2 regions of the Streptomyces sp. NPDC004111 genome follow, and region 1 is predicted to be linked to the other one. Evidence: riboswitches for the same ligand, from Rfam matches in the RefSeq annotation. Region 1 holds a riboswitch; the other holds the start of a gene.

Region 1 (3,662 bases):
GCACACCCTGATCGGCCTCGGCCTCGCGGGTGTCGCCGCCGTCGCCATCGCGGGACGGTCGGTACGCCGCCGCCGCAGCGGCGCCGCCCCCACCGACTGAGGAACCCGCGGCAGCACATCCAGTACATCCAGCACACCCAGCACATCCAGTAAATCCAGCAGGACGGCAGGGAGAGGAGAGGACCGGACATGAGCGATGACCACGCGTCCGGCAAGGGCCGGATGCTCACCGGTGTCGCCTGGGCGGTACTGCTCCTCGGACTGTGGCTGTGGGGCCGCGACCTCACCGACGGGCCGGGCGGCATATCCGCCCCGACCACCGGTGACGTGGCCGCGGTGGGACGCCCACTGCTGCAGGTCGAACTTCCCGAGGCGCACGACCCGGTGACCGGGGCGAAGCCGCACCGGCTGGACATCCCCTCGCTGGGCATCGCCGCCCCCGTCGCCCCGCGCGGTCTCGACGCCTCGGGCGCCGTGGACCCGCCGCCGTACGAACAGCCCACCACGGTCGGCTGGTTCGGGGACGGCACCCGGCCGGGCGCACGCGGTGTCGCCCTCCTCGTCGGGCACGTCGACACCCAGAGCAAGCCCGCCGTCTTCTACGGACTGAGCTCCGCCCGCCCCGGCGAGCGGATCAAGGTCACCGGGGCGGACGGTTCCGTCACCGAGTTCACCGTCGACGACGTCCAGGTCTTCAGCCGGGACAAGTTCGACGCGAAGAAGGTGTACGGCGCGCACCAGGACGGCCGCGCCGAACTGCGGCTGATCACCTGCGGCGGCACGTACGACCACAAGGCCCGTTCCTACACCGCCAACGTGGTCGTCTCCGCCTACTTGACCGGCGCCACCGAGGCCCCGGCCGCCAGGTCCTGAGCCCGCGCCGGTGCGCCGGCCCGTGCCGCGGCCCGCAGCCCGAGGCCCCCGAACACCGCCGCGAAGACCACCCACAGCAGCAGCTGCGAGCCCAGCGACAGGACGCGGAAGTCCCACAGCAGGGCGGCCGGCACCGGGACCTCGTCCGGGTTGTCCGGCAGCAGGAACAGCACCGCGAGGGTGGCGGCCCCGGTCAGGAAGACCGCACCGTGCCGCAGCGGCTCGGCCCGGCCCGCGAGACGTACGTACACCTGCCAGGCCAGCAGCATGCCGAGGATGCCGATCACGACGGCGGCCAGCCACAACTGCTGCCGCTCCCCGACGGTGTTCGCGTCGCCGACCCCGGGCGGGGCGGCCGGGTAGCGCAGTCCGGGCAGCAGGGCCACCGCGACGAACGCGGCGGCGCAGAAGGCCAGCGCCCGCGGCCAGGCCCGGACCAGGAACCCGGTGCGGCGGTGCACCAGCGCGTAGGCGACCGCGAACAGCGCGCCCATGGCGAGGCCCGCGACGATCGCCGTGACGACCAGACCGAAGTGCTGCTGGCCGCGCGAGAACAGCTCCTCGTGGTGGTCGGCGACGGCGCCCGCCGCCGCGTGCGCGTGCTCGGCCGCCTCCGCCTTCGCCGAGCGCGCCTCTTCGAGGACGATCGCGCGGTCCATCACCGGTTCGGCCAGCAGCAGTGAGAACAGGCCCGTGACCAGGCCTGCGGCCCCGCCCGCCGCGAGGGAGCGGCCGAGCAGGGTGAGAGTGGGGTTGCTCATGGTGCGTCCGGCCCCGATCAGTGGCAGGGGGCACCGAAGAGGTGCCGGCCGTCGTGCGAGAACTCGTGCAGGTAGCTGCCGGTGGCGGAGATGATGTGGCCGTTGTCCATGAACACGGCGTACAGCGCGATCAGCGCGACGATCACCGCGGCGACGAGGATCAGCAGATCCCGGGTGCGGGTGGTCGCGGACGCGAGATCGCCGCTCTGGGCGGACTGCTGGGCAGACGCAGACATTAGGGTGGTGCCTCCTTCTGGGGTTTCCACGCCCCATGAGCAGGAGGACGACGGGTCAGTTCCTGACTTCCACACCGTGGCAGGTGTGGTCACAGTGGCGGGACCGCCCCGGAATCGCACCGGAGTTCCTGTTCACCGTCGCCTCGAAGTGTGGAGTTGTCCTCCGGAGAGTCCCAGCCTGGCAGTGCACTGTCAATGGCGCCCCGGGAACGCCCGCCGGGGACGGCACGGGAAGGGGCGGCGGCACGGGAGGGGGGACGGCACGGGAAGGGCAGGAGGGGCGGCGCGGGGCACCGGGAACGTTTGCGACAGCACCTGGCCCGGTCGGCTGCTCGCTCCCCCCGGAGCCGCCGACCGGGCTGGTCCTCGACCGCACGCGCACGGACTGCGGGAGAAGCCCGGCGTCTGTGCGGGAGGTTCTGGAAAGTCCAACTCGGCTCTACGGGCCGGGGGCTGGGGCCTCAGGAATACTCTAGAGCGGGCAAGCCCCGTACTCCATAGGGTAATTGACGCAAAGTCACTGCAAAGTCGCTCCGAGTGTCCCGTACGGCCTCACCGGGCCCTCTGCTCTCCGCTCCGGCCCCCGCCCGGCTTCCCGGCGGGCACCGACGCCACGTCCAGGCTGCCCCGTACGAGATCCATCGCCACTTCGGACACCGGCCGCCCGGCGCGCTCCGCGTGGCTCCGCAGCGCGTCGAACGCCTCGTCCACCGAGAGCCCCCACTGTTCCGCCAGCATGCCCTTGGCCTGGTCCAGCCGGACCCGGCCGGTGAGCGCGGACTGGACCTGACCGGCCAGCAGCTCGTCGTGCCGGACGGTGCGCTGCTGGAGGACGCCCAGGGTCGCGGTGTCCGCCAGCGCCTGCGCGAGCTGCAGCTCCTGCGGCGCCGTACCGGCCCCGTCCGGACCGGCGAAGAGGTTCAGCGCGCCGATGACCGTCTCGCGCAGCCGCAGCGGCACCGCGTACGTCGACCCGAAGCCGTACGCCGCCGCGCGCGGCGCGAACACCGGCCAGCGCTCCCGCGCCGCCGCGGACGACAGCGCGAGCGGCGCGACCGGCCGCCGGCCCCGGAAGCAGTCCAGGCAGGGGCCCTCCTCCTGCTGGATCTCCAGCAGGCCGAACAGCCGGGCGCGCTCGTCGGAGGACGCCACCGCGCGCAGCTGCCCGCGCTGGTCGGTCAGCATCAGTCCGGCCGCCGACACGTCGAGCAGCTCGACGCAGCGGGCCGCCGACCAGTGGAGGAAGTCGATCACGTCGAAGTCGTCGACCAGGGTGTCGGTGGCCTCGACGAAGGCCGTCGCGATCTTCTGTTCTCGGCCATAGCTGTCCATGCGTTGTCACCCACATCTGTCGTGCTGCCGGGTGGCCCGCGCCGGGCGCTGCCACAGGATCATCGTGCCTGCTCCGTACCGTCGCCGTCCTGGAGGGCGCCGTCCTGGGTGAAGAGCAGCCGACGGGCCACCACGTCCGCCGCCACCTCCAGGATGGGCCGTTCGGCGGCGTACGCGTACGCCCGCAGCCGGGCCAGTGCCACCGCCGGAGACACCGCGAGCCGTACCGCGATCATGCCGGTGGCCTGGTGCACCTCGGCACGGTAGAGCGCCGCGTCCTGCGCCAGCCAGCCGCCGGCCTCCGGCGGCGGACCGGTGCCCTCCCCGGCCGGCGCGCCGGGCGCACTGTCGAGCAGGGTGAGCGTCAGCGCGTCGGCGAGGACCAGCACGTCGGTGAGGGAGTCGTCCGCGAGCGGGCCGGGGGCGTCGCGGTGACAGGTCAGCGACCCCACCAGGATCG
Region 2 (3,662 bases), on a different contig from region 1:
CGAGTGCGCCCGGCTGGTCCCGCTCGGCGCGACGCACGTGCAGACGCTGTACGACGGCACCGACTCGTGCATCCCGATGCTGGACATCGAGGGCAACGAGTTCTGCGTCGACTGAGCGCCGCGGCCGTGCGGTGAACCGGGGCGGGGGCCGGGGCCCGCGCGGCGTCACACGGGGACACGCGGGGTCACGCCCGCACGGCGTCACACGGCGACACGCGGGGTCACGCCTGCTGGGCCGCCGCGAAGGTCAGCTTGTCGGGGCTGACCACGGTCCGCACCCCACGGATCAGCCCGTCCCTGAACTCCGGCACCACGACGGCGAACAGCACCGGCGCCGCACCACCGGGAGTGCCGGCAGCAGCGGGCTCGCGGGGATCACCGGCATCGGCGCCCGTGTGCACGAGCACCGCCGTCTCCCCGTTCACCTCGTCGAACTCGAACCGGAACCGCGAGGCGTCGAGCTGCTCCGCCATGCCGAGCAGATAGCGGACCACCTTGTCCCGGCCGAGGATCGGCCTGCGGGCCGCGGTCACCTTGCCGCCGCCGTCGGCCCAGGCGATCACGTCGTCGGCGAGGAGCGCCTCAAGCCCGGCCATGTCCCCCTCGACCGTGGCCGCGAAGAACCGCTCGACCAGCTTCTTCCGCTGCTGCTCGTCGACCTCGAAGTGCCTTCGGGGGTGGCCGAGTTGGGTCTGTGCCCGGCGCAGCAGCTGCCGGGAGTGGGCCTCCTCGACACCGACCGCCTCGGCGATCTCCCGGTGGCTGTGCCCGAACGCCTCGCGCAGGACGAACACCGCGCGCTCGGCCGGAGTGAGCCGCTCCATCAGGGTGAGCAGGGCGAACGTCACCGACTCGCGCTGCTCGGCGGTCTCCAGCGGGCCGAGCCGGTCGGCACCGCCGTGGCCGGCCGCCGCGCCGGTGAGCACGGGCTCGGGGAGCCAGGGCCCGACGTACCGTTCGCGCCGGGCGCGGGCGGAGGTGAGGTGGTTGATGCAGAGGTTGGTCATGACCTTGGTCAGCCAGGCGGCCGGCGTACGGACGGCGGAGGCGTCGGCCGCGCTCCAGCGCAGATAGGTGTCCTGCACGATGTCCTCGGCCTCGCTCGCGGACCCCAGCATCCGGTACGCGAGCGAGAAGAGCCGTGACCGGTGCGCCTCGAACTCCGCGACAGCTTCAGCTTCCTTCGTGGTCATACCCCGCAGCATGCCAGGCCGGGCCGCTCAGCGGGACGAGCGGGGCGGCTGCGCGAGTCCGCCGACGAACTCCGCCCCGGCGAACAGCAGCGGGGTCGGGGCCACGCCGGTGATGCGCTGTGCGAGGGCGAAGGCCGCTTCGGTGTGCCCGCGACGGGGGCGGTCCTCGGCGTCGCTGAGGTCGAAGCCGGACTCCCGCATGGCGGTGAGGAGTTCGTCGGGGTGGCTGCCGTCGCGCTGGTGGGGGAAGAGCGGCTCGAAGTGGAGGCGGGTGGTGCCGTCCCGGTACCACTTGAAGTGGTCCACCGCGTTGATGTTGCGGAAGTGCGAGACCACCGTGCGTCCGCGCGACAGCGGGAGCGCGACCTCGTCGGTGATGCCCAGGAAGCCGTTGTACTCGACCATCAGCGACCAGTCGCCGACCGGGGCCGCCGCCACGAGCAGCCGCTCGCCGTCCTCCATGTCCCATACGTCGTAGGAGGGTTCGCACAGATCCTCCACGCCCGTCGTCCGCTCCCCGGGCTCCGCGCCGAGCGCCCGGAGCAGCTCTTCGGGGGTGATCGCCTCGACCAGCGTGACGCAGTACGCCTCCAGCAGGGACGCGTACTGCTCCCTGATCCAGGCGAAGTCGGCGGCGGTCGTGGTGGGAACGGTGCTGTCGGTCATGCCCCCAGCATCGCAGCCACCACCGACAACGCCGTGCGCGGCCCCGCCGTCCCACCGGGCGAAGCCGTTCCGGCGCCCGCAGCCGCCGGAGGGCCCCCGCGCCGTACCGGTTAAGCTGCAAGCGCCCCACGGGGGAAGTCCGGTCGAAGTCCGGCGCTGACCCGCAACGGTAAGGCGGAGCCCAGGTGGCTCCGTAAGCCCGATCACCCGTGGCGGTGAAGGCTCCTGTCAATTCGCCGTGGACTGCGATGAGGTGCTGTTCCGGCGCCCGGCGTCCGGGCCGCCCCTTGGGTTGCGTACGTGCACGGCCCGAGGCGAAAGCGATCCCCGCCTGTGGCCACGTCGTCCCCGATACGCACGACCGGAGCCGATTCCGGTTCCGGACCCGACCCCGGGTCGGCCGGACCGCCCGCGCACTCCCGGCGGGTGCCGCTGCCGCTGCTGCTCGGAGGGCTGGGCGGCGCGCTGCTGGTCTCCCTCGTCTGCGGGGCCGGGATCGGGGCCTCCGGGCTCTCCTGGGACGAGGTGCTGCGCTATCTGTGGGCAGGGCTGAGCGGTGGCCGCATCGCGCCGGAGGAGGTGCCCGCGTACACGATCGTCTGGGAGCTGCGCTTCCCGCGCGCCGTGCTGGCGGCCGTGGTCGGGGCGGGGCTGTCCGCCATCGGGGTCGCGGTGCAGGCGATGGTGCGCAACGCGCTGGCCGATCCGTTCGTGCTGGGCATCTCCTCGGGCGCCGCCGTCGGCGCCAACGCGGTACTGATCTTCGGGGCGTTCGGGGCGCTCGGGGTGTGGGCGCTGTCGGGCGCCGCGTTCGTGTCGGCGCTGCTGGCGATGGTGCTGGTGTACGCGGTCGCGCGGACGCCGCGCGGGCTGACACCGCTCCGGCTGGTGCTGACCGGGACGGCGATGTACTACGGGTTCTCGGCCGTCACCACCTTCATGGTGTTCGCCGCCGAGCGGGGCGAGGCGGCCCGTTCCGCGATGATGTGGCTGCTCGGCAGTCTCGGCGGGGCCAACTGGGCCTCCGTACCGGTCGCGGCGGGCGCCGTGCTCGGCGGGCTCGTCCACCTCGGCTGGTCGGCGCGCAGGCTCAACGCGCTGGCCATGGGCGACGAGACGGCGGCGGCGCTGGGCGTGGACCCGGAGCGGCTGCGCAAGGAGCTGTTCCTGGTGTCGGCGGCCGTGACGGGCGCGGTGGTCGCGGTCAGCGGGGCGATCGGGTTCGTCGGGCTGATGGTCCCGCACGCGGTACGGATGCTGGTCGGCGCGGACCACCGCAAGCTGCTGGCCGTCGCGCCGCTCGCCGGCGCCGTGCTGCTGATCTGGGTGGACGTGCTCTCGCGGGTGGTGCTCGCCCCCGTCGAACTGCCTTTGGGCGTGCTCACGGCGGCCGTCGGCGTGCCGTGCTTCGTGCTGCTGATGCGGCGCCGTTCCTACACCTTCGGGGGTGCCTGATGAGGGTCGACGTCGAGGACCTGTCGGTCGAGATCGGCGGGGCGAGGCTGGTGGCGGACATCACGCTGCGGGCGGCCGACGGACAGGTCGTCGGGCTGGTCGGACCCAACGGCAGTGGCAAGTCCACCCTGTTGCGGTGCGTGTACCGGGCGCTGCGCCCCTCGGCCGGCACAGTCCGGCTCGACGGCGACGACCTGTCGGGGCTGAGCGCGCGGGAGGGCGCCAGGCGGCTGGCCGCGCTGCCGCAGGAGGCGGTCACCGAGTTCGACTTCACGGTGGCCGAGGTGGTGGCGATGGGACGGCTGCCGCACCAGCGGTCGGTGGCCAGGGCCACCGCGGAGGACCGGC

Evidence for each region. A riboswitch is a leader RNA that binds a small molecule or an ion and turns the genes downstream of it on or off. The one in region 1 is predicted to bind cobalamin.
Region 2: another riboswitch for cobalamin. It lies ahead of ACFYVL_RS03835 (FecCD family ABC transporter permease); the one in region 1 lies ahead of ACFYVL_RS22305 (CbtB-domain containing protein).

The regions. Positions count from the first base shown of each region.
Region 1 is NZ_JBIAMU010000011.1:152,234-155,895, reverse strand. It holds gene ACFYVL_RS22320 (hypothetical protein) at 1-100, shown strand, start outside; gene ACFYVL_RS22315 (class F sortase) at 190-873, shown strand; gene ACFYVL_RS22310 (CbtA family protein) at 831-1,634, opposite strand; gene ACFYVL_RS22305 (CbtB-domain containing protein) at 1,652-1,870, opposite strand; cobalamin riboswitch at 1,902-2,046, opposite strand; gene ACFYVL_RS22300 (GAF and ANTAR domain-containing protein) at 2,423-3,202, opposite strand; gene ACFYVL_RS22295 (ANTAR domain-containing protein) at 3,262-3,662, opposite strand, start outside.
Region 2 is NZ_JBIAMU010000001.1:859,876-863,537, reverse strand. It holds gene ACFYVL_RS03850 (VOC family protein) at 1-115, shown strand, start outside; gene sigJ (RNA polymerase sigma factor SigJ) at 222-1,193, opposite strand; gene ACFYVL_RS03840 (DUF6461 domain-containing protein) at 1,221-1,859, opposite strand; cobalamin riboswitch at 1,944-2,089, shown strand; gene ACFYVL_RS03835 (FecCD family ABC transporter permease) at 2,286-3,314, shown strand; gene ACFYVL_RS03830 (ABC transporter ATP-binding protein) at 3,314-3,662, shown strand, end outside.